One region of the Paenibacillus sp. SEL1 genome, then DNA from elsewhere that is predicted to be linked to it. Evidence: riboswitches for the same ligand, from Rfam matches in the RefSeq annotation. Region 1 holds a riboswitch; the other holds the start of a gene.
The links. A riboswitch is a leader RNA that binds a small molecule or an ion and turns the genes downstream of it on or off. The one in region 1 is predicted to bind S-adenosylmethionine.

Region 1 (15,341 bases):
ATGGTACTCCTAAAAAGCCTCTGGCAGCAAAGTGAGGACTTGAATTTTTTTGTGGGCTTCTCTTTTTCATGGTAAAATGTCGTTGGACATAAGGGACATACAGGAGGAAGAGAGACTATGGGAGAAAACCAATATAAATACAAACTGCTTGCGCTCGACATGGATGGAACCTTACTGAATGATAATCATGAAATTTCCTTGGAAACGATTAACTGGATTAACAAGGCGATTCAGGAAGGGATTCATGTATGCTTGTCCACCGGACGTGCAGCCATGCATGCTCTGCCCTACGGTCAGCAACTCGGCCTGGAGACGCCAATGGTAACCGTAAACGGCAGTGAGGTGTGGAAATCACCCCACGAGTTGTGGCGACGTTATTTACTTGATAAGGAGCTCGTTCGCAAGATGCACCAGATTGCTGTAGAAACAGACTCCTGGTTCTGGGCGTACTCAACAGAGGAATTATATAACAGGGATCGTTGGCCGGATACATTGGACACACAGGAGTGGCTCAAATTCGGTTATAATACGGAAAATGACGAAATTCGCCATCAAATTTTGCTTAAGCTTCAGGACATGGGTGGACTTGAAATTTCCAATTCTTCGATGACAAATTTGGAAATTAACCCGGCTGGTATATCCAAAGCCAGTGGAATCGCTGAAGTGTGCGACCTGCTTGGCATTACCTTGGAGCAGGTGGTTGCCGTTGGCGACAGTCTGAATGACCTGGCTGTGATTCAAGCGGTTGGACTGGGCGTAGCAATGGGGAATGCTCAGGATACGGTTAAAGAAGCCGCTGATGTGGTCGTGGCTTCGAACAATGACGACGGCATTGTAGAAGTGATCCGTGATTATGTGCTTGTGTAATGAAACGAATGATGCAGCAAGCAGGATGAATGAACGAGAAGGAGGAGGCCCATGGACGTTGTAGGCTGGATTGTTGTCATTGTGCTGTTCATTGTGGGCATGGCTGGGGCGGTATATCCCGTATTGCCGGGGGCGCTCGCCATCTATTTTGCATTTTTTGTTTACGGCTGGTTTTTCTCGTTTGCTCCATACAATGCATTGTTTTGGATTATACAAACACTAATCGTTGTTGCCCTTTTTGTTGCAGATTATGCTGTGAATGCCTGGGGAGTCAAGCGATTTGGCGGCTCGCGTCTGTCGGCGATCCTCAGCACTGTCGGGATTATTATTGGTCCCTTCGTTATTCCGGCATTTGGTCTGATTTTGGGGCCATTTATCGGCGCTGTGCTGGGTGAGCTAATTGGCAAAGCCCCGCTGGACCGAGCTATTAAAGTGGGCTTTGGCTCTGTATTAGGCCTTTTTACCAGCACCGTGATGAAAGTGATTTTGCAGCTTGCCATGATTATTGTATTCTTGATTTGGGTGTTATGACCCGAGATTCGTTTTCGTTTATTATGATTTGCAGAGACAGAATCGACATGCGGCTCCGCACCGGTGATGGCTCAGGCCATGATTGTTTGTGCGGGGCTTTTGCATGCGTGTGAACAGCAAGAAAGAAGGGAACGCATTTTGTCCAATAAAGAAACATTCCTTAAAGGTACGCTTATTTTAGCCGCTGCCGCCTTGGTGGCCAGAGTGCTTGGTCTGGTACAGCGTGTTCCATTGGAGCATCTGCTTGGTTCCGTCGGGAACGCCTCGTTTACCATTGCGAACAACGCTTATTTGATGCTGCTTACGGTGGCTACGGCCGGTATTCCAAGCACATTGAGCAAAATGGTTTCAGAACGTTATGCACTGGATCGGCCTTCGGAAGCACGACGTGTGTATCGAGCGGCTTTGATATTCGCGGCCGCGGCAGGCATTATCATTACAGCGCTACTGTATTTTGGAGCACCTTACTTTGCCGAGCATGTAGCAGGGGTTCCGCAATCCGCTTTGGCCATTCAGGCTTTGGCACCAGCATTACTGCTGTTCCCTGCCATTGCCATGATGCGTGGATACTTCCAAGGGCGCGGTAATATGACCGCAGGCGGTATTTCACAAATTGTGGAGCAGGTTGCACGGGTAGCGACTGCTATTGTACTCGCTTTTGTTATTTTGAAGCTGGGTTATGGAGATCGCGAGGTTGCGGCCGGGGCCTCCTTTGGAGGTGTCATGGGAAGCCTTGGCGCTCTAGCGGTCATGTTGTACTACACGGTGAAATTGCGTCGCCAGGATCGACAGGATCGTCAAGATCAATTCCAAGAGGAAAGCTCCGCGCTACCGATGATGCGCATTTACAAAGATATTTTCAAGCTTTCCATTCCCATTGTATTATCGTCTCTGACGGTACCGGCGGTCAACTTTATTGATACGTCGATTGTGGTGAGACTGCTATCTGGTCAAGTGGGATTGGATCAGGCGACTACTCAGTTGGGTTATCTAGGCTCTCGGGCACAGAGTGTGGCGGGAATTCCGCCGATTTTGGCCATTGCGCTCAGCCAATCGCTCATTCCGATCATTTCAGCGGCATTTGCTCGTAAGGATGAGCAGCATTTACAAAATCAGATGACGCTGGCCTTGCGTATCTCTATTTTGACTGGAATGCCAATTGTGCTAGCTTTATGTGTAACCGCCTATTCTATTAATGGTTTACTGTTTAGCTCGCTTGGAGGCAGTGGTATCATCGCTGTTCTGACACTCGGAACGATATTTCAGATTACGATGATGACTTCTAATTCAATACTGATCGGTATGGGCAAGCCGCGTATTTCAATGGTTAATGTCATGGTCGGTATCGTCGTCAAGTTTGCAGCGAGCTGGCTGCTGGCTGGTTGGCTTGGAATTTACGGGATCATTGCCGCAACCGGATTATGTTTCCTCGTGATCACGTTGCTGAATTTGCGTGTGCTTAAAGGGATCGTCTCCTTTTCCATCATGGGCCGTCGCTGGGCAGGGTTCTTAACCGCAGTCGTCGTCTCGGGAGCTATTGGATACGGTGTAAATGAAGCCTGTATTCTACTGGTGCATCTGATGCCTGCGCGTGTGGCCTTCTTGATCGCGTGCTGCATTGCAGGGGCAGCTGTACTGGTATGCTACTTGCTGTTGCTGGTTGTACTGCGCGTATTGCGCAGGGACGAGCTGGGCAACTACCCACGTATGTTGCAAAAGGTACTGCGTCCGTTAATGCGTCTACAGCGTGAGTCCACAGGACAACAAGGCTAAAGAGTCCTCCAGTCTATCAGTGGAAAGGTTGCAAGCTGTTATGGGCAACGTGGGCCATTGCTGTTTTTTGGATGCCGTGGCGATGCTCATGGCGCATGGCAAATAACAGCGGTCGCCTTGGTTCGCTGAGATGCCCAAGTGTGGAGCCGTCCTGAAACCAGTCATAACGGGGGATTGGATCATAAGCTGTATCGGACCAGACGGCGTTCAGCTCCGGGCTGTACAGACGTTGTCCTGGCGGTAGCCATTCATGTGCTAAAAGCGTTGCACTTTCATCTGGAGAGTGCAGCGCTTTTTGTTCATTCGGGGTGAACAATCCGGGCCAATAGTCGCTGCGTGAACCCGTATGGGGCACACTGTTAGCGAATGCTGATACCTGGTCCAGCACCTGCTGATGGCCGAAGAGCATAGCATAGAGACTTTTGCCAAAGCCGATCCGCTCGTCCAAATGGCCGAAACGCTCCATCACTAGTCCAGCAAGTCCACCGTTCAGCCCAAGTGGAAATATAACCTGATTAAGCTGGAGCCAGTCATGCAAATAAAAGCCCGGCTTGTGTGTCACAAATTTTTGAAAATACGGATCTTTTACCACACGTCCTTCAATATAGTTTTGTTCATTAATGATGAGCGCCACAGTCAACAGAGAGCTATCCCGCCAAGCCCAAAAACGTTCCCAAAAGGGCTTCATGAATGGCGAAACGTGAAAATAAGGCAACAAATGAAAGCAACTCCGACCCAAATGACGGCTGTGCATGTAAAGTTGTAACTGCGGGTAAGCATCTTGAAAAATAAGGGCATTACAGCGCTCCAGTAGCCGATACAGCCATTCCTTTTCCTGTTCGCCAAACAGGTTGCCAATCAGTCCCCCTTTCAGATCGGTCATATTATAGCCGCCATTACGAGAAACCAGGTGGGCCAGTAATGCCCAGTGTAACTCCGGGTAGCCACGATAGCATTCAAGGTAAGCGGCCGTGCGGGTGACGTTGCTGCGATTCTCCTGTGCTGTATCATTTTTGATCCGCTCCAGCAGCTCACAGTCTGTTTCGCATAAGGGCATATTCAGAGAAGAGGGACGCGTAGCGGGTCCGTTCACCAGCATTAACGCTTCAGCTTCATTCATAGCGGCCTGTGCTGTATGATAATCCCACGCTAGTTGACGCAAGGGGTAGCGTAATTTGCGGGATTCGGTCCAAGCCGCCCGTTTGCCCTCCCAAGCTTCCTCTGCAACACGGGGAACGGAACCCAGTAGCTTTAGCCCTCCTTGAAGCTGTCGAGATGCTGTATGGAGCCATTCGGTAAGAGACATGACTAAATAACCTCCTTTCCAATTGCAAGCATCCCCGTATCCTGCCAAGTATGTTGGGTATGCTGTTAGGATGTCGTCGCTTATGTGGATTCTTAAGTATATCTTTAGTATGCCTCAATGAGAGGGCTTCCAATCGGCATGTGAGCAGAATGGGGGAGTGTGCAAAAGCTTCACTTGGCGTTACAATAGAAAGTGCAATCTTTTCAGCATAAAAAGAATTTAAGGAGGAATCATCCATGCAAAAAATCGTCTCTCATGAAGACTTTAATAAGGCAATATCTACTCCCGGCGTAACGGTGGCTGTATTTAAGGCGGACTGGTGTGGGGATTGTCATTTCATTGATCCGTTCATGCCTGATGTGGAACAACAATATGCAGATAAGCTTACATTAATTGAGATTGATGTAGAACAGGCCGAAAGCGTCAGTCAAGAGCAGAATGTATTGGGTATTCCTAGCTTTATCGCTTACAGTGAAGGCAGAGAACTGGTACGTCTGGTGAACAGACTGCGCAAATCCCGCGAGGAGATTGAGCAATTTTTGGATCGGGCTGTTGAAGTCCATGCGAGCTTGGCAAAATAATGAATGCTGTACATGCATGAAGGTTACAAAGTGAATTTTAAACATCAAGACATTCAGAAAGCCGCTTCCTTCTAAGGGGGCGGCTTTCTCACGGACACGTTCACATTTTGTCAACAAAGCTCGTATGTCAAGGAACGATATATCAGTTATAATTACTTTAAGTGATCATTTCACAACATATAAAGTGAATAAATATTATATTTGGAAGGATACGGGTGAATTTGAATAACAAAATTAGAATATTAAAATGGCTGGCACTCGTAACATGTATTGTCATGTTTTTGGCTACCTTCGGTGGAGGTGTCGTGACACGGACGGATTCAGGTCTTGGCTGTGGCCGGGAATTCCCGCTTTGCAATGGCAAGCTGGTTCCGGCACATACGATCGCATCCCTTATTGAGTTCTCTCATCGTTCCGTTAGTGCCATGGCCGGGATTCTTTCTATCGCCTCATTTGTTGGCTTTTTGCTGTTTATGAAGCATCGGAAGGATTTACAGCTATTCTCGCTGCTCACGCTCTTGTTTGTCATCATACAAGGTGCCATGGGGGCGTTGGCTGTCATTTTCTCCCAATCGGCTGCTGTCATGGGACTGCATTTTGGCTTTGCGCTTATCGCCTTTGCCAGTGCAACTATGATGACGCTGGGGGCCTGGCAGGAGCACGCGGACTCACGCCACACTCCGCGTCTGATTCCTGGGCGTGTCAGTCGGGGCTATCGCAACTTTATATGGCTATCGACGATCTATACCTATATTGCTGTCTATTCAGGGGCGTTGCTTAGTCACTCGGTCATCCAGAAGGTTGTAAATATTGGGGGCTTCATATCTCCACTGCTGCTTCATCAGATTTCAGCCGGTCTGCTGTTCGTCATTATCTTGGCTGTGGGTCACTACTCATACCGTTATCACCCGAATCACCGAGATATCCGTATATTGGGTGTCGTGTCGGTCTTGTTAATTTTGCTTCAAGTGGTGATTGGAATTATCTTGTTGTACGTCAACAGACCTGAAATCTACATGTTTATCGTGCTGGGACATATGCTGGTGATTGCATCGTTGTTCTCCGTTTTGGCTTATCTGAGCTATCGTGTATGGCAATTGTCACCGGACCGCAAGCTTGTTCCGACCCAAGCACAACGTACCTAAGCATTTCATAGATCATAGTGAAGCGGATTTTTGCCCAAGAGGCGTTTAAACACGTATAATAGCATATAAGAAACAAACCAGGCCCACGAGTTTCTCGAGGGCTTGATTTGCTTAGGAGGAGTCGTCCAGTTGATCTACCAGAATTTGCGCCAATTTATTGAAGCGCTGCGTAAAGAAAATCATCTTAAAATTATAGAGGCACCTGTCGATCCTTACTTGGAGCTGGCTGAGATTCATCGAAGAGTCATTGAGGAAGAAGGGCCGGCACTGCTGTTCACGAATGTAAAAGGAACCCCGTTTCCTGTAGCCAGTAATCTGTTTGGCACAAATCGCCGTGTGGATATGGCTTTTGGCCCGCGACCTGAGCAACTGATGGATGCGATTGTCGGAGCCACCAAAACATTGTTTCCACCTACACCCAAAGCATTGTGGAATGAACGTGGCCTGATTAAGGACATGCTAAAAGTAGGGCTAAAAACAGTATCTCACAGCGAGGCCCCTGTATTGGGAGTTCGCCGTACAGAGGCTCCGTTAGCGCCACTGCCTAAAGTGACCAGTTGGCACGAGGACGGGGGGCCGTTTATTACGCTTCCACTTGTGTATACCGAGAAGCCAGGTCAGTCTAAGGATCATAATCTGGGGATGTACCGCATTCAGATTTATGATGATCAGACGACGGGCATTCACTGGCAAATTCATAAAGGCGGCGGTTTCCATTATCATGAAGCGGAGCTGCGTAATGAGCCATTGCCTACGACGATTATCATTGGTGGCCCGCCTGCCCTGATTGCGTCTGCCATTGCTCCAGCACCGGAAAACTTGCCTGAGCTGCTGCTGGCTTCGCTTATTATGGGAGGCAAGCTGCCCATGACAGAAGATCCGCTTGGAGGTCACCGGATTCCAGCAGAAGCAGAATTTGCAATCAGCGGTTATGTGCCGCCTCATGAACGCCGTCCGGAAGGCCCGTTTGGTGATCATTTTGGATATTATTCATTACAGCATGATTTCCCTGTATTTCATGTCAAACATATGCATCACCGCAAGGATGCCATTTATCCGGCAACCATTGTAGGTAAGCCTCGGCAAGAAGACTACTATCTCGGTGAGTTTTTGCAACGTCTGCTGTCGCCTGCATATCCGCTTGTGATGCCTTCCGTCAAGTCCCTGTGGGCATATGCGGAAACGGGCGTACATGCGCTGGCAGCGGCAGTCGTACGTGAAAGCTACTCCCGTGAAGCGCTTGTATCCGGTTTTACTATTTTGGGTCAAGGTCAATTATCCTTGACCAAGTTCCTGATGCTGACGGATCGAGTAATTGATTTATCTGACTTTAACCTGCTGCTGGAAACCATTCTGGAGCGATTTAATCCAGCAACGGATTTATTTATTTTCAATCACACGTCACACGATACACTCGATTACACAGGCCGCAAGCTGAATCATGGTAGTAAGGCGATCCTGATGGGGATAGGTGAGCCTGTACGTGAATTGCCTCGTGCTTATGAGGGAGGCGATCTGCCGGGAATTCGTGAAATTAAGCCCTATTGCGGAGGATGCCTCGTCGTATCGGGTGCGTCCTTTGAGCAGGAGCCTGAGCTGGCGGCACGTGTTTTGGAGCGACTAGCAGCGAGTGAGCAAGAGTGGCCGCTCGTCTTCATTGTGGACGATGCCAAAGAAGTTGTTCGCTCTCAAGCCTCGTTCCTGTGGACAGTGTTCACACGCTTTAACCCGGCTACGGATATGTACGCGGACAGCGAAGTGCGTTTGCATCATCTGAACTATAAGCTGCCGATTGTAGTGGATGCGCGTATGAAGCCGGGGTATCCGGATGAGGTGTTACCGCGTGAGGATATTGTTAAGCTTGTAGATCAACGATGGACGAGTTATTTCGCTTGACGCCCTAATGAAACCTACAGCCGGATTTTACATTTATAAGGAGGCGTAAGCATGATACGCAAGCTACTGGGTGAGCCGCCACGTGTGAACAAGGGAATCTTGCTGGATGCCATGAATAGCATGTCAGATATGTTGAACCTGCTGGAGCGGCAAATTCAGGCTGGTGGAGATCCGACCCACGATTTTCGGAAGGCGGATATTTTGACACGCGGTCTAATGTCATCTCTGGATGAACTGGAGCAGAGCCATCATGCTGCCGCCTTTTTCCGTATGAAAGTGAAAGCCGGATATGCTGATGATATGAGCGAGGATGAAAAATCCGACTATGCATTATATGTTTTCTTTTATAAAGATGGGTTTGTGAGGGTATTCTCCATTTTAGATAAGCTGGGCAACTGGCTAAATGATCTGTGTGATTTAAAAACAGGGCAGTATAAGGCTCATTATTCGTATTTTACCGTGTTGCGGCAGCTCAAGTATCTCAAAATGCATCCTGTATTGACCGATAATTTAATTGATATCAAGGACACATACAACGATGCCATCAATCGGCTGCGTAAGCGTCGGAATACGGAGATACACTATATGAATACGGAAATGCAGGATGATCTCTGGCAACGACACCGTGCTTTGTATGGAAAAATCCAACTGGAGGACCTCGATCACCATTTGGAAGATTTGCAGCAGGGCTTGGAAATGGTGTGTCGGTCGCTGTCAAACGCCTTTACTTATACTGCGAAACAATGGGAGAACCGGGCAGTACGCCCAAAAATATGATAGAAAATATCCTTTGACAAAGCTATGTAAACTATCTATACTGAAACCTAGTTTCAGAAAAATGCTTGAATTATATTTTTTTATATAAACTTAACGGACAGCTAAAGCTGGAGTTTAACATATTTTTCTTATCCAGAGAGGTGGAGGGACTGGCCCGATGAAGCCCGGCAACCCGTTCTTTCCCGGTGTAATACACTGGGAGGGAACATGATGGTGCTAATTCCTACAAAACCGCTAGAGTTATAGCGATTTTGGCAGATGAGAAAAGGTTCGCAAGGTGGGGCCCTTTTCATTCTGTGAAAGGGGCTCTTTTTTGTATAAATAGCGATTTTATACAATCCTGAGAGATGACAACTGGTTAAAAGGGTAAGGAAGAAGTGAAGGGGGTCGCAGCACGTTGATAGAGCTTAAGCAGTTAACCAAGCATTATGGCAAAGGCAACCGACGCGTTAATGCGCTGTCTGGGTTGAATCTTTCTATAAAGCGTGGAGAAATATTCGGAGTGATTGGTCACTCCGGGGCGGGGAAAAGTACATTGATCCGCTGTATTAATTTATTGGAACGCCCTACTTCAGGTGAAGTATGGGTAGACGGGGTAAACCTCACCACTGTGAGTCAATCCCAATTACAAATGCAGCGCCGAAAAATCGGAATGATTTTTCAGCATTTTAATTTGTTGTCCTCGGCGACGGTGTATGACAATATTGCATTTCCATTGCGGCTGGTAAACACGCCCAAGCAGAAGCTGGACAAGAAGGTTCGTGAACTGCTGGAATTGGTGGGTCTCGAAGAACACAGTGGAAAATATCCGTCACAGCTCTCAGGTGGACAGAAGCAACGGGTAGGAATTGCACGGGCGCTGGCTAGTGATCCTCATGTATTGCTGTGTGACGAAGCGACTTCAGCGCTTGATCCGCAGACGACGGGGTCTATCCTGAAATTGCTGCTGGATATTAATCAGCGCTTTAATTTAACCATCGTACTGATTACACATGAAATGCATGTCATTCAAAGCATCTGTGATAAAGTTGGCGTCATTCATCAGGGCGACATCGTGGAGCAAGGTCCGGTGGCGGAAGTGTTTTTGAAGCCGCAGCACCAGGTAACCAAGGACTTTATCCAACGGGAGTCAGAACATCCCGAAGAGTTACAAGCAGCGATTGCGGCAGCAGGTGGCGGCGAGTCAGCGCAGGTGGTGCGTATCTCCTTCTTGGGCAGTAAAACATATGATGCGATTCTGTCGCGTACGGCTCGAAGTACTGGTGTTGATTTTGCGATCTTGCAGGGAACCATATCTACGATTAAAAATGTACCCTATGGACAGCTAATCGTTCGTTTTGAAGGAAATCATGAGGATATAGAGCATACGCTGCGCGAAGTGTCTGGGCAAGGACTTGATGTGGAGGTGATTGGACAATGAGCGAACTTGATTTTTCACAAGTGAGTTGGGAAGAGCTAGGGAATTCTACGCTGGAAACCCTTCAGATGCTTGGGGCATCGGCATTGTTCACCCTCGTTATTGGTTTGCCGCTCGGCATATTATTGTTTCTGGCGAGTCGCTCCTCGTTAACTTTGATGAAGGTGATATACATTGTATTATCATTCATCGTTAACATTTTACGTTCCGTACCCTTTATCATTTTGATCGTTGCACTTATTCCTTTTACACGATCGCTGGTAGGTACCTCGACCGGGGTGTTGGGAACCATCCCACCTTTGGTTATCGGGGCTGCTCCATTCTTCGCACGTCTTGTCGAAACGTCTCTGCGTGAAGTGGACAAGGGCGTCATAGAAGCCGCACAAGCGATGGGTGCCTCGACAGGACAAATTATCCGGCGGGTGCTGTTACGTGAGGCACTTCCGGGTCTGCTCGCTGCATTAACCATTACCGTCGTTACACTCGTATCCTACACGGCAATGTCCGGGATGATCGGGGGCGGTGGACTAGGTACACTGGCTATCAACTACGGCTATTATCGTTATGAAACGGCTGTCATGATCGTTGCGGTCGTGCTGATGGTTGTATTGGTACAATTGCTGCAAATGGCGGGAGATCGCCTCGTGCGGCATTATACTCGAAAATAGGGAAAACATATAGATATCCTTATTGATCAGGACGTCTGCTCCTGAATATTACAAATTATTGGAGGGGTAATAACATGAAGAAATGGGTATTGGCTGTATTAAGCTTGACATTAATTGCGGTGCTGGCTGCTTGCGGTACAAAGAGCACAACATCGGATACAAACAATGCGAACGAAAATACAGGCGGATCACCACGTGAAGTGGAGCTGAAAGTTGGAGCTTCTCCTGTGCCACATGCGGAAATTTTGGAAGCAATCAAGCCTCAGTTGGAAAAAGAAGGGGTTCGTCTCCAAGTCGTTCAGTTTAACGACTATGTACAGCCGAACGTTCAATTGTTTGACAAGCAGCTGGATGCTAACTTCTTTCAACATGTACCTTACTTGGATGTGATGAACAAAGAGCGCAAAATGGATTTGGTTTCTGTTGGCGCGGTTCACCTGGAACCTTTCGGCATCTACTCCCAAAAATATAAAAAGCTTGATGAACTTCCAGATGGCGCAACTGTAGCCATTCCGAACGATGCGACAAACGGAGGCCGTGCTTTGCTGTTGTTGGAGAAACAAGGTCTGATCAAGCTGAAAGACGCAAGCAACATTGAAGCTACGGTAAAAGATATTACAGAGAATCCGAAAAATCTGGAATTCAAGACTTTAGAGGCGGCTATGCTGCCACGTCAGTTGCCTGAAGTGGATATTGCGTTGATTAACACGAACTACGCTTTGGAAGCGAAGCTGAACCCTACGAAGGATGCACTGGCACTGGAAGACAAGGATTCTCCATATGCTAACGTTCTGGTAGCACGTCCTGATAATAAAGATTCCGAAGCGATTCAGAAGCTGCTTAAAGCTTTGCAATCTCCAGAAACTAAAAAATTCATTGAAGATAAATACCAAGGCGCAATTATCCCGGCATTTTAAGTAGGGAACGAGAACGCATTGCACGCAACCCCCAGATTCTCTTGAACAAGAGGACTGGGGGTTTCTTTTTGAATGGAGTTGTAGGGGAAGCTTAAATATTTTATACTTGGGGGTGACCGATCTCTGTGAACAGGAGGAAAATTGTTGAGAGATAAAGTCGCATTCATAACGGGCAGTGCCAAAGGTTTAGGTAAAACGACCGCTCTGCGTCTGGCGGATGAAGGCTGTAATATTGCGCTGAATTATGTGCATAGCCAAGCAGAAGCTGAAGCGCTTAAGCGGGGGATTGAGTCTAAGGGAGTACGCTGCTTGTCTTTACAAGGGGATATTTCTGTTCAGGAAGATATTAGGAGGCTGATTGGTGAAGTACAGGATCGGCTAGGCGGAGTCGATATTATGGTGAATAATGCCGGACCGTTCATCCGGGAACGCCGTCTGTTTGCGGATTACAGTGTAGCTGAGATTCATGCCATGATACAAGGGAATCTGGTCGGTACCATGTTGCTGGATCATTTGGTATTGCCTTACATGCGGAGCCAGCAATGGGGACGTATTATTCATTTTGGCTTTGGTCATGCTGGAGAAGCAAGGGCTTGGCCGCATCGCGCCGTCTACGCAGCCGCTAAGGTGGGGCTGGTGTCTTTTACGAAATCACTGGCTGTGGAGGAAGCTCCTAATGGCATTACGGTCAATATGATCTGTCCAGGGGATATTCGAGGAGCAAATAAGGAAATGTCAATCGCCGATGTCATCGGCATGCAGGATAAAGAGACACCGCGTGGACGTCCGGGGAGTGGAGAGGACATTGCGCGAGTGATCGCCTATTTGTGTGAGGAGCATTCGGATTTTATAACTGGTAATATTATGGATGTATCGGGAGGATTGGACCCCATTCGGCCAACCATATAAGCTTGAGTGATCCCTCAGACGCTGTAACACAAAAAAGAGTCTTGAGCTTCGTTACCGAAGTCAAGACTCTCATGATCATTATGCATCAAGCATTAGAATACTTGTACCACTTCTTGGACGCCGTCGACTTCTTCGAGAAGAGCACGTTCAATCCCTGCTTTCAGCGTGATTGTGGAACTTGGGCAACTGCCGCAAGCGCCTACCAGCTTCAGCTTAACGATGCCGTCTTCAACGTCAACCAGCTCAACGTCGCCACCATCGCGTTGCAGGAACGGACGGAGCTTATCCAGTACATCAGCTACTTCATCATACATTTGAACGCTTTGTGTTTCGCTCATTAGAATTCAACTCCTTTCCTATACCTTTATTATTATATTACAAAGCGGGCCAAATTAAAATGCCCGTCATCCAAAGCAGGTGAAAAAATGTTAAGACCTATTATTGAGTTTTGCACCAGTAATATGCATTGGGGTACCGATGAGATCATGTCCAAGCTGGAACAGAATCCAGATTATGATGTGATTGAATACGGCTGCCTAAGCAATTGCGGTCAGTGCAACGCCGAACCCTATGCGATGGTCAACGGCGAGATTGTATCCGCAGATTCAGCAGAGCTTCTGTATGAAGCGATTATGAACAAAATTAAGGAAGCTGAAGCATGGGATAACCTAGATTTGGAGTGAAAGGATCTGTTAGCCAGCTCCTTTTTGTAGAGAATATACATGATGCAAACACTCAAGAAACAAAGAAGACCTGCTCTGAGAGCGGGTCTTCTTTGTTTGTTTAGCATACGTTTATCCAAAATGGCGTTTGGACTTCCAGAGCACACCGCTTTTAAGCAGGCGTGGTACTCGTCCACGCAATGAGGTACTGCCCATAAAACCATAGCCGAACCCGGCCTTCTTGCCAAGTGCGCCTAATGTACCGCGCAGCTTTAAAGGATGCGGGTGAGGCGTTTGGCCCTTCCACAGGTCGCGTACAATGTGTGCGATTTGCTCCCCTTGCACTTCTGCCGCTTGAGCGCTTGGAGAGTAGGGAAGGCTCGCACAGTCTCCGACCACATACACCTCAGGATGGTCCGGTATTTGATAATATTCGTTGAGCACGATGCGGCCCTGAGGGTCTTTAGGGACGGCTAAATCCTGCACAATTTTTACTGGCTGAATCCCCGCTGTCCATACCACTGCATCCGTTACAATTTGCTCGTCACGGTTATAAATAGCCCCCGGCTCAATACGCGAAACCGCAACATGATTCAGTGCATTAACTTGATGTTCCTTGAACCAAGCATGTACATAGGCAGACAAACGTTGCGGGAATGCCGACAGCACCCGCTCGCCCCGATCCATAATGGTAATATTTAAATCCGTGCGGCTTTCACGTAACTCCGCAGCAATCTCAACACCGCTAAGACCGCCGCCTACAATATGGACATGTCCATATGGCTTGATTTCGTTCAAGCGCAGATAGGTTTGGCGGGTATGGTTAAACGACTGGATCGTACAGCTGTGTTCTTCAGCCCCCGGTGTATTGTGAAAGCGGTCGGTACAACCCAACGCAATGACAAGCTGGTCATAGGGCAAGGGTTCACCGTCTTGAAAATGGACCATTTTATTCTCCAGATCCATCGAGGTGACTTCTCCATATTTGCGAATAAGACGTTGTTCATCTGGAAAATGCACCCGCAAATCAAAATCAGATACCGTACCTGCCGCGAGGGCATAGTATTCTGTTTTCAACCCCTGAAAGGGCATCCGATCCACTAAAATAACTTGAACATCGTCGGGAATGTGTTTATCCAGCAATTCTTTGGCAATGGTAAGGCCGCCATAGCCGCCCCCCAGAATAACGAAATTTTTCATCAAAATCCGCCTTCCTTTCGCTACCGTGTCCCCGGCAAATGGTCTGGTGTCTCGTTGATCTAACACAAGTTTTTGTTGTTATAAAACCCGAGAATCGGGCCTGCCTTTGGCAGGCAGACCAGCGTATTCCGAGGCAGCATGATGCTGCATGGTGTGAGTAATGGGGATAAAATGCTCGCGGGAAATCTGAATCCGATATTACATTTATTCGAAAATTTCGATTTCGTTATAGAAGGTGTCCCGTTCAACAGGTATGCGTCCGGCACCTTTGACCAGCCAGATCAGCTCTTTACGGGTCAATCCGGCAGGGGTCAAAGCACCTGCGGCGTGGCTGATCTGCTCGCGCACAATCGTGCCATGCACGTCTGATGCGCCAAAGGTGAGAGCGACCTGCGTCAATTGCGGGCCAATATTAATGAAGTAAGCTTTGACATGGTCGATATTGTCCAGCATCAGGCGGCTGATTGCAATGGTTTTGAGATCCTCGTAAGCGGAGTTCCGGCGCATGATGTTGGCGTTTTTGCTTTTCGGCTGCATGGACAGTGGAATAAATACCATAAATCCGTTCGTTTCGTCCTGCAATTCACGAATTTGCAGCATATGTTCAATACGATCCTGATACGATTCGACCGAACCGTACAGCATGGTCGTATGAGTTTTCATGCCGAGATTGTGGGCCGTGCGATGTACTT
Region 2 (15,341 bases), 2.7 Mb from region 1:
CTGACCGAGCAAGGTATTATGCTAAACGGGACACGTGTGTACATCAGCGTAAAGGTGAAGTCCGGGGATCGAGTAGAAATTCGCATGGAGCGCGAGCGTTCTGATGATATTTTACCTGAACCCATTCCTTTTGAGATATTGTTTGAGGATGAACATCTGTTAGTGGTGAACAAGGCGGCGGGCATGATTGTCCATCCGACTCACGGTCATTACACAGGAACGCTGGCTAATGGGGTTGTGCATTATTGGCAGGCCAAGGGAGAACTGTTCCGGTTTCGTCCTGTTCATCGTCTTGATCAGGAGACGACGGGTGTGCTGGTAGTAGCCAAAAATCCGTATGTACACCAGCATATTTCTGAGCAAATGATTGCGGGAACGGTGGATAAGCGCTATACAGCTCTGGTGCATGGACGGCCTGAGCTGCAGGAAGGAAAGGTAGACGGACCGATTGACCGCAACCCGGATGATCCGCATTTACGTATGGTGACCCCGGATGGTTATCCTGCCCTTACGCTGTATAAGCTGGAGGAAGTGTGGAACGGGGGAAGTCGCATTGGGCTAAAGTTGGAATCCGGGCGTACGCACCAAATTCGAGTGCATATGACTTATATCGGTTGTCCGTTGATCGGAGATAAAATGTATCGGATTACACCTGATGATGCTGCGCAACGTGAGCGATATGATCAGCTTGATGCCAAGATGCCTCGACAGGCTCTGCATGCCTCAGAGCTATCCTTGGAGCATCCTGTTACCGGGGAGCGGCTGACGTTCTTTGCTCCTCTACCTGACGATATGGCTGAAATGCAGGAGCTATTAAGAGCGCAATATCTTTCAGAATAAAATATAAATAAGCGATGAAAATCAAATGGAGGTTAATCTAGCGTTGAGCCAACTGAAAGTATATCAGTATTCTAAATGCAGTACCTGTCGTAATGCAGTGAAATGGCTGCAAAACAAGGAACATGAGACGGAACTTATTCCTATTTTTGAACAACCGCCCGGCCCGGAGGAATTGGAGGACTTGATTCGCAAAAGCGGGCTGGAGCTGAAAAAGTTTTTCAATACAAGCGGTGAGGTGTACAAAGAGTTAAAGCTGAAAGATAAGCTTGGAGACATGAGCCGTGAAGAGCAAATTTCGCTTTTATCCTCGAATGGAAGATTAATCAAACGCCCGATTGTAACCGACGGTAACAAAGTAACGGTAGGATTCAAAGAGGAAACATTTGAGGGCACATGGGGAGCTCAATAACGCCCAATTTACCCCCACGATATGTTATACTGTGGGGGTTAAATATTATGATGAATGGGAGCAATACAATCTGTGACACAACGCAATGAACAATCCGTAATGCTGGTTGACGGCATGGCCCTGCTATTTCGCGCTTATTATGCAACCGCCGCAAACGGTTATATCCGTCGTACAAAAGCTGGAGTGCCAACGAACGCCATATATGGTTTTATTCGATATTTTTGGGATGCAGTCCAAACATTTAATCCTACACACGTCATTTGCTGCTGGGATATGGGCGGAACGACATTTCGTGGGGAACATTTTGCTGCGTATAAGGGAAACCGAGCCGACGCACCAGATGATTTGATTCCCCAATTTACATTGATTCGGGAAGTGACGGACAGCCTCGGCATTCCCAACATTGGAGCGGAAGGTTTTGAAGCCGATGATTGTATCGGTACGCTTGCACGCCATTATTCGCAAAATGAGGACATGGATGTAATGATTCTCTCGGGAGATCATGATTTACTTCAATTAGTGGATGATCGGACACGGGTCATTATTATGAAAAAAGGGCACGGCAATTATATGGTATACACCCCGGAGACTCTGCTGACTGAAAAAGGGCTTAAGCCACGCCAAGTGGTGGACCTTAAAGGCCTGATGGGGGATGCAAGCGATAATTATCCAGGAGTACGAGGTATTGGTGAGAAAACGGCACTCAAGCTGGTGCAGGAATATGACTCTATTGAAGGCATTCTGGAGAATTTGGATCAATTAACACCCTCGGTCCGTAAAAAAATTGAGAGTGATTTGGATATGCTGCATCTTTCACGCAAGCTTGCTGAAATTCACTGCGGTGTACCTGTAGCATGTGCTTTGGATAGCTGTCTGCTGACGCTGGATCACGTGCAAATTGTAGACAAGTTTGAGCAGCTTGAAATGAAAAGCTTGTGTACATTGATGGGTGTCGCAACCGGATCATAATGAAGCTGTTAGGCTTGATACGGACAATTTAAGTGAAGTAAGTTTATAGGGATGCTGACGCTAGGTGCGTTAGTGTCCTTATTTTTATACCGTTATGTCAAGGGAGTTGTATAGTCATGTGAAGGATTATATACAATTGCGATAAGGGGATTGACCTCGGGCACATTTCAGGTGAATATAGTGGATAGAGAACCGGATTATTGAAAGGGGACAACAGCAACTATGACAGTATTGGGAGCAATTGAGGCAGGCGGTACCAAATTTGTATGTGGAATTGGCAACGAACATGGGGAGGTACTGGAACGAGCAAGCTTTCCAACAACCACCCCAGCAGAAACAATGGAGAATGTCATCGCATTTTTTGAAGGCAAGGGCATTGAAGCGTTGGGCGTAGGCTCGTTCGGGCCGATTGATCCTATCGAAGGCAGTGATACATATGGCTATATTACAACAACGCCAAAGCCACATTGGGGAAATTACAATCTAATTGGCAAACTGAAACAGCATTTTGATGTGCCTATGGGGTTTGACACGGATGTGAATGGAGCAGCACTTGGTGAGTCTATTTGGGGTGCCGCCAAGGGATTGGACAACTGTCTGTATATTACGATAGGTACAGGCATCGGGGCGGGTGCTTTGGTTGGTGGAAAGCTGATACATGGATTATCCCACCCGGAAATGGGGCATATTCTGGTACGTCGTCACCCAGAAGATACTTACGAGGGGACATGTCCTTATCACGGAGATTGTTTGGAGGGACTGGCAGCAGGTCCTGCGCTCGAAAAAAGATGGAAGGTTAAAGGACATGAACTTTCTATCGATCACGCAGCCTGGGAAATGGAAGCGTACTATTTGGCACAGGCTTTAATGAGCTATGTATTAATCCTGTCACCGCAAAAAATTATTATGGGCGGGGGAGTAATGAAGCAGGACCAACTGTTCCCGCTCATTCGTACCAAGCTTCAAGAACTTTTGAACGGATACGTACAGCATTCGAGTCTGACGACAGATATTGAGCAATATATCGTATCTCCGGGATTGGGTGACAATGCTGGATTGTGCGGTGCTCTGGCATTGGCAAAGGAAAAGCTGAATCATTAGAATTTATGGTTGACGGCACTCCAAGGTACGGTTATTATATAGGCAACAGCATAGTACGGCTCAAAAAGGGAAGCACCTTTCTTGCGAATACGCAGGATAGGTGCTTTTTTTGCGTTTTTGTGTTGTGCGGGACTGTCTTTCAACGATATGAGGGAGGAAGAAATCATGGAGTTTGTATTTTTAAATCGCTTGTCCAAACGGAATGAACAGGGCTATGAGGACTTTGCTCAGGTATGGATTGGGCAACATGAAGGGGGATGGAGTGCAGGCTGGAGCACACAACATGTCCCGGATGAAAGTATAGACGACCTTTGGTATGAGGGCAGCTTGTGGCAGGAATTACTGCATGTATACCGTCATGAGCTGGCGCTCAAAATGGCTGAGGGCTACAGGCCCTTAATCCATGGCGTATTTCATGAGCAAGAAGGATCATCAGGACGAGGACAAACGCTGCAAAAGCTGTATTGCTACAGTGATTTGTTTCCACGTGATGAAGTGTATGAGCAGTTGACGATGTGGAGACGGCAAAAAGCAGCAACGGAACGAAAAGCGCCTTATTTTATCGCTACGAATCGGCTGCTTCGACTCATTAGCGTCTATCTTCCCCATACCGAAGAAGAATTGTTGGAGCTGCCTGGTATGGGTCAGGGTAAGGTGTCGCAATATGGGACGGAGCTATTGGCTATTACGACACAAAATGACCGGACCACGCCATTTCCGTTGAACTGGGTAACAGAGACGCTGGAAGAAGAAGTTTTTTTGTCATGGCTATACAAGCAAAAAGAGAACCAATACAGGCAGGAGCTGAATAAGTTCAGCCTAACTAGAACGATTATCGAAGGCATTTCGGACGGTCTTTCACTGGAGCATATCGGGATGAAGACAGGTTTGCATCGTAGAGAAATGATTGAAGCTGTGGAGCATTTGGACAGGGATGGTATTGATATGGAGAAGCTGATCGGCAAGGAATTGGTGAATGTATCTGAGGAGGAGCAGGCAGCCATCTGGTCTGCTTATGAAGAGTTGGGGGATACGCTGCTCAAGCCTGTCATGCTGAAAGTGTATGGGGAAGAAAAGGCGACAGAAACAGGATTGGATCAAATTTATGAGCGTCTGCGTCTGATCCGTATACGGTTTCGCCATCAGCAGGTACCCGACCGACATGTTGGATAATATAGAACTGATTGGATAAAGCTAAAGTATTAAAGTACATTCAGGGTCCAACATACTAAAAAGCAGCAGCCAGTTCCTCATAGGACACGGCTGCTGCTTTTTATGATCAAGCTTGAAAATCGAAATAGGTATCCAACTCCGTACTTTTTCCCCTTTTCTTTTTAAACCCAGTCTTTCTTGCGGAAAATACAGAACATACTGACACCTAGTGCCACCATAATACCAATGACGACAAAATAGCCATAACGTGTATGAAGTTCAGGCATATTATCGAAGTTCATCCCATATATTCCGGTAATGACCGTCAATGGCATAAATACGGTCGTTATTGCCGTAAATACACGCATAATTTCATTGGCACGATTGGCGATACTGGATTGATAAGCTTCTCGAAGGTTACCCATCAAATCGCGGTAAGTTTCAAAAGTCTCCGAAATTTTCACAGCATTTTCATAAATGTCGCTGAAATATTTTTGCAATTGATCGTCGATGAGTCGCAAATCCCGTTTGTTCAGGGTATTGATGACTTCCTTTTGCGGACCCAGCACCTTTTTCAGCCACAGAATCTCACTGCGTAAGCCGATGATTTCGTTCAAATGCGACTTTTTCGTATGCATTAGAATATCTTCTTCCAGCTTTTCAATGCGGACCTCAATCCGGTCACCAACCAGAAAATAGTTGTCAACAATCAAGTCGACCAACAGATACATAAAGCGGTCAGGCTGGCTGACTTCTTGCTCCCACAGCATAGGCTTGAGGGTACGAAGCTCATTGATTTTCTGCTTGGTCACCGTAATGATAAAATGGCGGCCGAGAAAGATGTTCAAAGCTCGCAAAAATATTTCTTCATCATCAAAACGAATGCTATTTACAACGATAAAATAATGGCTTTCATAAATTTCGATCTTCGGACGCTGTTCTTCTTCACTCAAACAGTCTTCTACTGCAAGATCATGCATGGAAAATAAAGGTTGGAGCACTGCCAAATCATCGACATCAGCATCAATCCAATAAAAACCTTCTGTCGGTGCAGTAAGCGCCATTTCAATTTCTTCGACAGGGGTAAAAACCCCGTTGTTGACCAAACGGATTTTCATATATGTCACTCCTTATGCTCCGTCGTAACGGAAATACGTTTACCTTAAGCATAAGGAATGAACTCAGTTAGCCAGTTAGCCGGTGCGGGTAAGCGTGCATTCTCATCAAAAGCCGGAGGCTTTTGGAGCATGCAGAGCCTGGCGTCCCGTCTTTCGGCAAGCTGAAGTCATTCCTATGCTGTTGTTCAGGGATCGCCGCCTATTCGGACTCGGGTCGCCTTCCATTCCGGATTCACCTCTCAAATGTTCTTTTTTTGATTGCCACAGTATCGCAGGAAACACTCAAAGTCTGCACTACTGCTCCATATTTTTGCCTAATAGCACTTGTATAGTATAACGCTCGGCCTACGGCCTTTCAAGCGCAAAATCATGGGCTAAATCGACAGTAGTGGCAAGAGCTTCAGCGAAAGGAGGGATATGATTTAACCTATGGAAAAGGTAGACAAAATGTGATTGCAGGGCACAAATTTAAAAGTCCCATCTTGACGAAGCCCAGCCGATGCATTAAAGTGAACAACAAGAACTTTGTGAACCCAAAATGAATATAGCGAAATCTTATCAAGAGCAGGTGGAGGGACTAGCCCGATGATACCCGGCAACCGGCGATTTTAATCGCACGGTGCTAATTCTTGCAGGACGCGCGCTTTGTACAAAGAGCGTTGCCCTGACAGATGAGAGAGGCGCATATGGATACAAATATGACCTTTCTCTAACCAGAGAAAGGTCTTTTTATTATATGCCCGGCATCTCAGCAGGACGATTTTCGCAAAACTTACCGAACAAGGAGTGAGTTTACATGCCGATTAAAATTCCAGATACACTACCTGCCAAGGAAGTGCTGGAGGGCGAAAATATTTTCGTAATGGATGAAAGCCTGGCTTATCATCAGGACATTCGTCCGTTGCGCATCGCCATTTTGAATTTGATGCCTACGAAGGAAACAACGGAAACCCAACTATTGCGCCTGGTCGGCAATACGCCGCTGCAAGTGGACGTCACGCTGGTGCACATGAAGTCTCATGTATCCAAAAATACATCGCAAGAATATTTGAATATGTTCTATAAAACGTTTGACGAGATCAAGAACAGTCGTTTTGACGGCATGGTCATTACAGGAGCTCCGGTTGAACAGCTTGAGTTTGAGGATGTGAACTACTGGGAGGAGATCCGGCAAATTTTTGAATGGACGAAAACGAATGTAACTTCGACCATGCACATTTGTTGGGCCTCACAGGCAGGTTTATACCATCATTTCAATGTCCCGAAATACGGGCTCGACTACAAATGCTTTGGCGTATTTCCACACACCGTGATTAAACCTAAAGTAAAATTGCTACGCGGCTTTGATGAACTGTTTTATGCCCCTCACTCCAGACATACGGAGGTTCGGCGGGAAGATATTGATCATATCGCCGAATTAGAAGTTTTATCCGAATCCGAGGAAGCTGGAGTGTACCTCGTAGCCACGCTTGACGGTAAACAAATTTTTGTAACTGGGCATTCTGAATATGACCCGCTTTCATTGAAATGGGAATACGACCGCGATGTGGCCAAAGGAATGGATATTGAAGTTCCCAAAAATTATTTTCCTAATGATGATCCTGAGCGCACACCGCCCTCAATCTGGCGGGCGCATGCCAATTTATTATTCTCGAATTGGCTGAACTATTATGTATACCAAGAGACACCTTACGATATCGGGCCCCAGATTTAAAAAAAGGGGCTTGTAGTTTACCCTTGTACAGTACCACCTTGCAGTAGCGCAGCAGTATAGTCTTTGACATCCATTTTTGCAGGATTGGTTATAGCACCCACTATGGAAGTTAACAGGAGGATTCATATGAGTGAGAAACAGTGGAAAATCGAAAGCAGATTGGCACAAATCGGTTCAGTAGAGGAGCCAGTAACCGGGGCTGTTAATTACCCGATTTACCAATCTACGGCGTTCCGCCATCCCCGTCTGGGTCAAAGCACAGGATTTGATTATATTCGGACGATCAATCCCACGCGAAAGGTACTGGAAGAGGCTTCTGCTGCACTTGAATCTGGTGATGCAGGCTTTGCATGTAGCTCAGGTATGGCGGCGCTGCAAACGGTATTTGCTTTGTTTGGACAGGGAGATCATCTCATAGTATCGCTGGATCTGTATGGCGGGACATATCGTTTGCTGGAGCGCATATTATCTAAATTTGGTATAACAGCCAGTTATGTGGATACGAACGATCTTGAAGCACTCGAACAGTCATGTCGACCGAACACCAAAGCTGTATTCATAGAAACACCTACAAATCCGTTAATGATGATTACTGATATTCGAGCGGTGGCTGAATGGGCATCACAACATCAGTTGCTTACCATTGTAGATAATACGCTGCTAACACCATACTTCCAGCGGCCATTGGAACTCGGCGCGGATATTGTGGTACATAGCGCAACCAAGTATTTGGGCGGACACAACGATGTGCTGGCAGGGTTAATCGTAACCAAAGGCAAAGAGCTATCAGCTGAAATTTCCTTTCTGCACAATTCCATAGGGGCCGTGCTTTCCCCGAGTGACTGCTATCAGTTGATGAAGGGGATGAAGACGTTAGCGCTGCGTATGGACCGACATGAGCATAATGCAACAGTGCTGTCTAACTATTTACTGACGCATCCGGCGGTGGCAGAAGTATTCTATCCAGCTCTCGAAGGCCACCCAGGTCGTGAGATTCAAAATAAACAATCCAGCGGAAATACAGGTATCTTCTCCTTTAAAGTAAAGGATGCTCGTTATGTGGAACCTTTGCTTCGTCACATTAAGCTCATTGCGTTTGCGGAAAGTCTCGGCGGTGTTGAGTCGCTAATGACCTATCCCGCGGTGCAGACACATGCGGACATACCAGCAGAAATTCGGGATGCTGTCGGGGTAGATGACAGGCTATTGCGTTTCTCCGTAGGCATTGAGCATACAGACGACCTCATTGAAGATTTGCGTTCGGCGTTGGAAGCGGCACGTCAAGAAGTAGAAGGAGGAGAGCTGCAATGATAGAGGATGCGAGGAGGATCGGGCAGGATTTGAACAAAGAACGGAAGTTCGCTACCAAGCTGCTGCATTTTGGTTCTGAAATTGACAGCGTTACGGGGGCCTCGAGCGTCCCGATCTATCAAGCTTCTACCTTTCACCATCATGATATTTTTAATCCTCCCCAGCATGACTATAGCCGTTCAGGTAATCCGACACGACAAGCTTTGGAGGATTATATCGCTTTATTAGAAGGCGGGGCGTGCGGCTTTGCCTTTGCGTCAGGTATGGCGGCCATCTCCACTACCTTTATGCTCTTATCCGCTGGAGATCATGTCATTGTTTCCGAGGATGTATATGGGGGAACATATCGACTGTTGACCTCCATTTTGAAACGGATGAATATCGAAACGACCTTCGTCGACATGACGGACCTCAACCTTGTGAAAGAGGCGTTGCAGGAGAATACAAGGGCTGTATATATGGAAACACCGTCCAATCCGACACTCAAAATTACCGATGTAGCAGGAATAACCTCTTGGGCACAGGACAACGGACTTTTAACTTTATTGGATAATACTTTTATGACACCTTATTATCAACGTCCGATTGAGCAGGGAGTCGATATTGTATTGCACAGTGCGACCAAGTTTCTAGGCGGACACAGCGATGTGCTGGCAGGACTTGCGGTAGCGCGTACCGAATCGCTCGGGAGACAAATCAAGCAGCTCCAAAATGGACTGGGTACCGTGCTGGCTCCGCAGGAGTCATGGTTGCTCATGCGCGGTATGAAGACACTGGAGGCTCGTATGGCTCACAGCGAAAAGAGTGCAGCCAAGCTCGCTAACTGGCTGAACGAGCGTAACGACATTGAGGCAGTATACTACCCGGGTCTGGAAAATCATCCAGGGCGTGAAGTTCATGAGCGTCAATCCAGCGGTTATGGTGCAGTGATATCGTTTGATGTGGGTTCTGGTGAGCGTGCAAAAGAAGTCCTCAGTCGCGTACGTATTCCAATTGTAGCGGTGAGTCTGGGAGCTGTGGAAAGCATCTTGTCGTATCCGGCGATGATGTCACATGCGGCTATGCCCCGTAGTGTACGATTGGAGCGCGGGATTACGGACGGACTACTTCGTTTCTCCGTAGGTTTGGAGGACATTGACGACCTGATCAGTGATCTGGATGAGGCGCTGCGCTAGAGCGTTAGCACATCCGCAGCATCTTTGTCGTTTTCACGCCGGGAGCAAATATGTACAGCACTAAACAGCAAGTTTCCAGTATTTCAGGAGGCTTGCTGTTTTCTATAAGAATGACATGAAGGACAGTGTGAAAAAAGGCACTTTTCAGTCTTGTTTTGTTATTTCTTGGCTATACGTAATGTTGAGATAAGCTTGGCAGTTGCTTGTTTTCCTAGGTGAAAAGCAGAAAGAAGCGGGAATAAGTATGGTCCCTTACCTAAAGATATGTTAGTATTATCATTAGGTTTTACTATGCTAAATAGCACAGACAACATACAAGGCCAGTCATGAACATACATTACGGCAGGGTTCGAACGCAGGTTTGTGAAAGCATTCTCGTTCATAAGTCCTGTCGTTCATTTCGTCGCCCTGTGACAGCGAAGGAGGATACACCATGAGTGTAATCGACCATATTTTAGATAAAGCCCTACGCGGCGAACGCCTGAATTTAGAGGATACCGTTGCTTTGTTCGAATCAGACGAGGTAGAAAAAATAGGTCACGCGGCGAATAAAGTCATGAATCGCATGCACCCCGATCCCATTAAAACCTTCGTCATCGGACGAAATATTAACTATACGAACGTATGTGACGTATACTGTCGCTTCTGCGCTTTTTACCGTAGACCGGGTTCCGATGAAGGTTATGTTTTGCCCGATGAGGTGATCTTTCAGAAGATCAAGGAAACGCAGGAGGTAGGTGGCACCGAAATTCTAATGCAAGGCGGTGTGAATCCAAATCTGCCGTTCAGTTATTATACGGATTTGCTGAAAGCTATTAAGGAGCGTTTTCCTGGTATTACGATGCACTCCTTCTCGCCAGCTGAAATTCACAAAATGAAGGAAAAATCCGGTCTATCCATGGAAGATACGATTCGAGCCATTCATGAAGCTGGATTGGATTCGCTTCCGGGCGGAGGCGGAGAAATTTTGGATGACCGCACACGCCGCAAAATTAGCCGTCTCAAAGGCTCTTGGCGTGATTGGATGGATGTCATGCAAACGGCTCACAAGGTTGGGATGAACACAACCGCTACGATGGTTATCGGCTTTGGCGAGTTGATGGAGGAGCGAGCGCTGCATTTGTTGCGTGTTCGTGATGCTCAGGACGAATGCATTGAAAACAAATATAATTCTGAAGGATTTTTGGCCTTTATTCCTTGGACCTTCCAGCCAGACAATACCAATCTGAAGAAGGAACGCCAGACGCCAGAGGAATATCTGAAGACCGTTGCGATCAGTCGTCTTGTATTGGATAACATCAAGCATATTCAATCCTCATGGGTAACTATGGGACCTGAAATCGGTAAAAAATCGTTATACTACGGTTGCGATGATTTTGGTAGCACCATGATTGAGGAAAACGTAGTTTCCGCTGCAGGCGCAACGTATAAGGTTAACATCGAATCCATTTTACAGTTGATCCGCGAGACGGGTCACATTCCGGCACAGCGCAATACCCGTTATGATATTATTCGTACTTTTGACAGTGCCAGCAGTATTGAACATGATTTTATCATGCAAAATTAATATCCATTAATATATTGTTAATTACAAAACGCTTATCCATCACTAATCTATGTATAAGGATTAGTGTAGATAAGCGTTTTTTGATGTGTTACTTTGCTATGTTTTCCATCGTTTCAAAAACATGATCTCAGCCTGCGGGTCAGCCATTTGGATGACTGCCTTAAAACGCTGCAAATCCAACAGATGAACGCTGTAAACGATGACCATTTGTTCTTTTTTATCCTCAGATTCGCTTTTAATCTTACTCTCTATCTGTGCAGAGCCTCCAACAGGTGTGCTGTGTATACGCAGCCTGCGATATATGGCATCCTCGACGGTTTGCTGTTTCTTGCTGACAACACAAACCATACGCGTCAGACCGGTAAACATCAGCCGGGTCGTTTCATAGGCGGCGAGGCAGGATAAGGCTGAATAGAGAGCTGGCTCCCAGCCTAGCACAAAGCCGGCGGTAATGAGCAGCAGACCATTACACAGCATAACAATCTGTATTAATGGAATCTTGCGGTGTGTTAGCAACAATGTGGATGGACGGCCATCGTCAGATTCGTTAAGTCCTAGTGAATCGAGCAGGCCACCATGACGAGCTGCCAGCCCTGCGCCAAGACCGATACAGATTCCGCCGCCCAAAGCGCATACGACCGGATGGCCACTCACTGCCGGAAAAGGCGAAAGAATAATGGCTGAGCCCGAAAAGGCGAACAAGCCGGGTAGTGCCCGAAGCAGCATGGGTTTGTGAGTAGACAGAGAATACAGCAACATGAGTGGCAAGTTCAAAACGAATAGCAGTAACCCAAAATGCTCCTGTGTATAAAGCGACATGAGTCTGGAGATCCCCGTGACGCCTCCAGCGATCATATCATGCGGATGTAAAAACAATTCCAGACCGACGGATGCCGTAATTCCACCAATCACCGTATAAAAGACAGGGAACCTGCTCGCATCTCCTGAAGCGGGCTTCACAAGCCGCCTCATAGAGTTTCGGCATGTTTTACAGCGTGCGGCATAGCCTTCCCTCCTATGGATTGTCGTATCCAGCTTTTGCAGTTATGCCGAGTTACTTTCTTCCTTTCGTAGGCGGGGGTCCTTGAACTTAAATATTTTGTTTAACATATTAAAGATAGGTTTTGACTGCTTTGTCAGAAGTGGTCCAAGAATCGCCAGTATGAGTACATAGATAGCTGCAAAGGGCTGAACAATATCAAGCAAACCGCCTTCCTTGCCCAAGTTGGCCATGATAATCGAAAATTCACCCCGTGCCACAATGGTCAGACCGATATTTGCTGACGCTTTGGGAGATAAGGAGGCCGTACGCCCAGCCAGCATTCCTGCCCAAATGTTACCAAATAACGTGAGGACGACTGCTGCCAGCGCAAGCCATATCGCGTTTCCTCCCAGGGACAGTGGATCGATGGATAGTCCAAAGCTGAAGAAAAACAGGGCACCGAAGAAATCGCGGAAAGGAACAATTAAATGCTCGATTCGTTTGGCATGTTCCGTTTCGGCCAGTACCAGACCGACCAACAGGGCGCCGATAGCTTCCGCCACATGAATCGTTTCCGAAAAACCAGCCACCAGAAACAGAGAGCCAAAAACAACAAGTCCGAATACCTCATTGGAGCGAATACGGAGAATCCGATTTAACAGAGGGACGGCCTTACGGCCGATAATAATGACTGCAAGCATAAAGCCAAGCGCGATTAGCGCTGATAGCAGCACACCCCCGAGCGAGGATGAATCACTAAGAACCAATCCGGAGAGGATGGAGATGTATACGGCGAGGAAAACATCCTCGAACATAATAATGCCCAAAATCATTTCTGTTTCTGCATTGGCAGTCCGCTTGAGATCTACCAGCACCTTCGCAGCAATAGCACTGGATGATATTGTTGTAATTCCGGCGATAACCAGTGTCTCTGCTACAGGAAAGCCGCTCAGGAAGCCAAGAGCCAGCCCCAGTGTAAAATTGATGCCAATATAAATGGTGCCGCCCACGGCAATGGAACGGCCTGATTTAATTAACCGACCTACTGAGAACTCGAGACCCAAGTAGAAGAGAAGAAACAGCACTCCGATTCTTCCCATAAAATCAATAAATGGGGCGCTTTCGATAAAGCGAAAATCAAAATGCCATAGCTCCATCGCATGCGGCCCAACTGCCATTCCGATCAGGATATAAAAAGGGATGACCGAGAAGCGCAGTTTGGAGGAAATAAGTCCAGCTGCAGCGATGAGAGCAATTGCCAATCCAACCTCAAATACCAGATGATCCATCCAATCACCCGCTTCCGTTCATAAGGATTTGTTTAAAGCGTTTTTGCTGATCGCGTTCCCCAACAACGACTACAGTGGCATCATCGTTAATAATCACTTCAGGACCAGGATTTACATATTTCATTCCTTTTTTCTCCACAATGGCAATAACAGTGGCTCCCGAATTTTGCCTTACATCCAGCTCACCGATGGATTTGCCGACACTTGCATAGTGGGATTCCACTCTATACCATTCGATAATAAAATCATCAAACGTCATTTCTACACTTTCAAGCTGTTTGGGCTTATATGTCATACCCCCGATGATGGAGGCTACCAATCGCGCTTCCTGATCATTCAGGGTTGTCATAGAAATACTTTGTTCCAGATCCTCGTAATCAAAGTGATACAACTCGCGCCTGCCATCATCATGAATAATAATGACAATTCGGTCGCCACTCTCTGCATCTATTCGATACTTAATCCCGATTCCTGGCAAAATAGACTCTCGAATATCCATTTATAAAGCCTCCTGTACGATACGTTATTTAAATGAATGGTATGGGAAATAAATCACATACTCTGGGAGTGACATGGAAACTTTCTTTTTGTATTAAATTTTATGAATTAACGTAAAAAACCTGATACATACACTTACGTATTACAGCTATCGGGAAATATTAACAAATAGACATGCGAATGTGGTGATCTGCAAGCAAAGGGAGGTTAAGCCACATAACTAGAGGTGAATTTGATGGGGAACAAGTATAATTGCTTCTTTAGTTTGCAAATGACAGGAATAAAAGGCAGACGTAGTTTAGGGATGCTCAATAACAGCACAAGCGCTATCAAAATGACAAAGGGAAGTGATTTGGCCGCAGCGATCACCAGATGAAGTAAAGGGGAGGATTTGCGTATAGCTGGTTTGGAATGGTGTTCCAGACCGTGAGAATCTGTTTCTAACGAGGAAACATCAGCATGAGGCACGACAGAAGATCCCGCAGTAAACTGGAGGGATTGAGTGGTGTCTTCCGCATGAAACGTCACAGGAAGGGACAAAATCTGAACGAGGCTCAATATGACGATCATGAATGTACGCAGCATGTTCAGCATCGTTAACATCTTATCTCCTCCCTCTTGTGAAAAATTCATATTACTATAACCTTAACATACCCCACCCTAAATATTCAAACGTCTTTCGTTATTTCCTATATCACAGTAATTGTTTATAACACGCCAAACCAGCTTTTTGAAACTTGATCATCCTCTTTTGGATATGTCTTTCTGTTTCCAGTCGTTCACTTCGTATAACCCTTTAGAGGCCGCCATATACTGAAAGCAGTGATCGAAAGGAGTGAGCCAATGGAACTGTTTACAGTGTGGACCAATACAGACGGAGATCAGGAAACCAACCGGTTTTATGAAGTGGTCAAAAGTAGAACAAAGGGACTACATATGTCACGGCGCGGATTTCGATTCACTTTCAGACAGCTGGACAACAAAGTGGCATGGACCTGCAAGGGCACAGAAAGCAATTCGGCGTTTGAAAGCTTTCTCCCCTGTGTATACAGCATCATGTCTTCGGCAATAGCGGATTATATTATCGAAGTCAAGGAGTGGGGGATGCTCAATCTCATTCTCACCAAAGCCTGTTCGCTGCTGGAGAAAGAGGATACGGAGCAAATTCGCAGTATGATTCGTTCACTGTTAAACGATGATGGCCCGAGAGGCCGTT

Region 2: linked by a shared signal. The riboswitch ahead of metA (homoserine O-acetyltransferase MetA) and the one ahead of ACYCSE_RS04200 (methionine ABC transporter ATP-binding protein) in region 1 are both predicted to bind S-adenosylmethionine.

Annotation. Positions count from the first base shown of each region.
Region 1 covers NZ_CM137723.1:898,626-913,966, reverse strand. The annotation lists gene ACYCSE_RS04245 (peptidoglycan D,D-transpeptidase FtsI family protein) at 1-35, shown strand, start outside; gene ACYCSE_RS04240 (Cof-type HAD-IIB family hydrolase) at 118-867, shown strand; gene ACYCSE_RS04235 (DUF456 domain-containing protein) at 919-1,398, shown strand; gene ACYCSE_RS04230 (putative polysaccharide biosynthesis protein) at 1,537-3,171, shown strand; gene ACYCSE_RS04225 (DUF2515 family protein) at 3,188-4,477, opposite strand; gene ACYCSE_RS04220 (thioredoxin family protein) at 4,714-5,058, shown strand; gene ACYCSE_RS04215 (COX15/CtaA family protein) at 5,334-6,203, shown strand; gene ACYCSE_RS04210 (UbiD family decarboxylase) at 6,333-8,099, shown strand; gene ACYCSE_RS04205 (Cthe_2314 family HEPN domain-containing protein) at 8,151-8,876, shown strand; SAM riboswitch class I at 9,002-9,141, shown strand; gene ACYCSE_RS04200 (methionine ABC transporter ATP-binding protein) at 9,274-10,296, shown strand; gene ACYCSE_RS04195 (methionine ABC transporter permease) at 10,293-10,961, shown strand; gene ACYCSE_RS04190 (MetQ/NlpA family ABC transporter substrate-binding protein) at 11,036-11,878, shown strand; gene ACYCSE_RS04185 (SDR family oxidoreductase) at 12,023-12,787, shown strand; gene ACYCSE_RS04180 (NifU family protein) at 12,880-13,125, opposite strand; gene ACYCSE_RS04175 (YuzB family protein) at 13,213-13,470, shown strand; gene ACYCSE_RS04170 (NAD(P)/FAD-dependent oxidoreductase) at 13,582-14,649, opposite strand; gene mqnE (aminofutalosine synthase MqnE) at 14,854-15,341, opposite strand, start outside.
Region 2 covers NZ_CM137723.1:3,612,456-3,627,796, forward strand. The annotation lists gene ACYCSE_RS16525 (RluA family pseudouridine synthase) at 1-840, shown strand, start outside; gene ACYCSE_RS16530 (arsenate reductase family protein) at 884-1,249, shown strand; gene ACYCSE_RS16535 (5'-3' exonuclease) at 1,322-2,218, shown strand; gene ACYCSE_RS16540 (ROK family protein) at 2,441-3,319, shown strand; gene ACYCSE_RS16545 (HRDC domain-containing protein) at 3,485-4,492, shown strand; gene corA (magnesium/cobalt transporter CorA) at 4,654-5,589, opposite strand; SAM riboswitch class I at 6,142-6,267, shown strand; gene metA (homoserine O-acetyltransferase MetA) at 6,386-7,303, shown strand; gene ACYCSE_RS16560 (PLP-dependent transferase) at 7,430-8,614, shown strand; gene ACYCSE_RS16565 (aminotransferase class I/II-fold pyridoxal phosphate-dependent enzyme) at 8,611-9,789, shown strand; gene mqnC (cyclic dehypoxanthinyl futalosine synthase) at 10,223-11,356, shown strand; gene ACYCSE_RS16575 (YitT family protein) at 11,453-12,316, opposite strand; gene ACYCSE_RS16580 (cation:proton antiporter) at 12,401-13,627, opposite strand; gene ACYCSE_RS16585 (cation:proton antiporter regulatory subunit) at 13,632-14,126, opposite strand; gene ACYCSE_RS16590 (hypothetical protein) at 14,333-14,728, opposite strand; gene ACYCSE_RS16595 (putative sporulation protein YtxC) at 14,969-15,341, shown strand, end outside.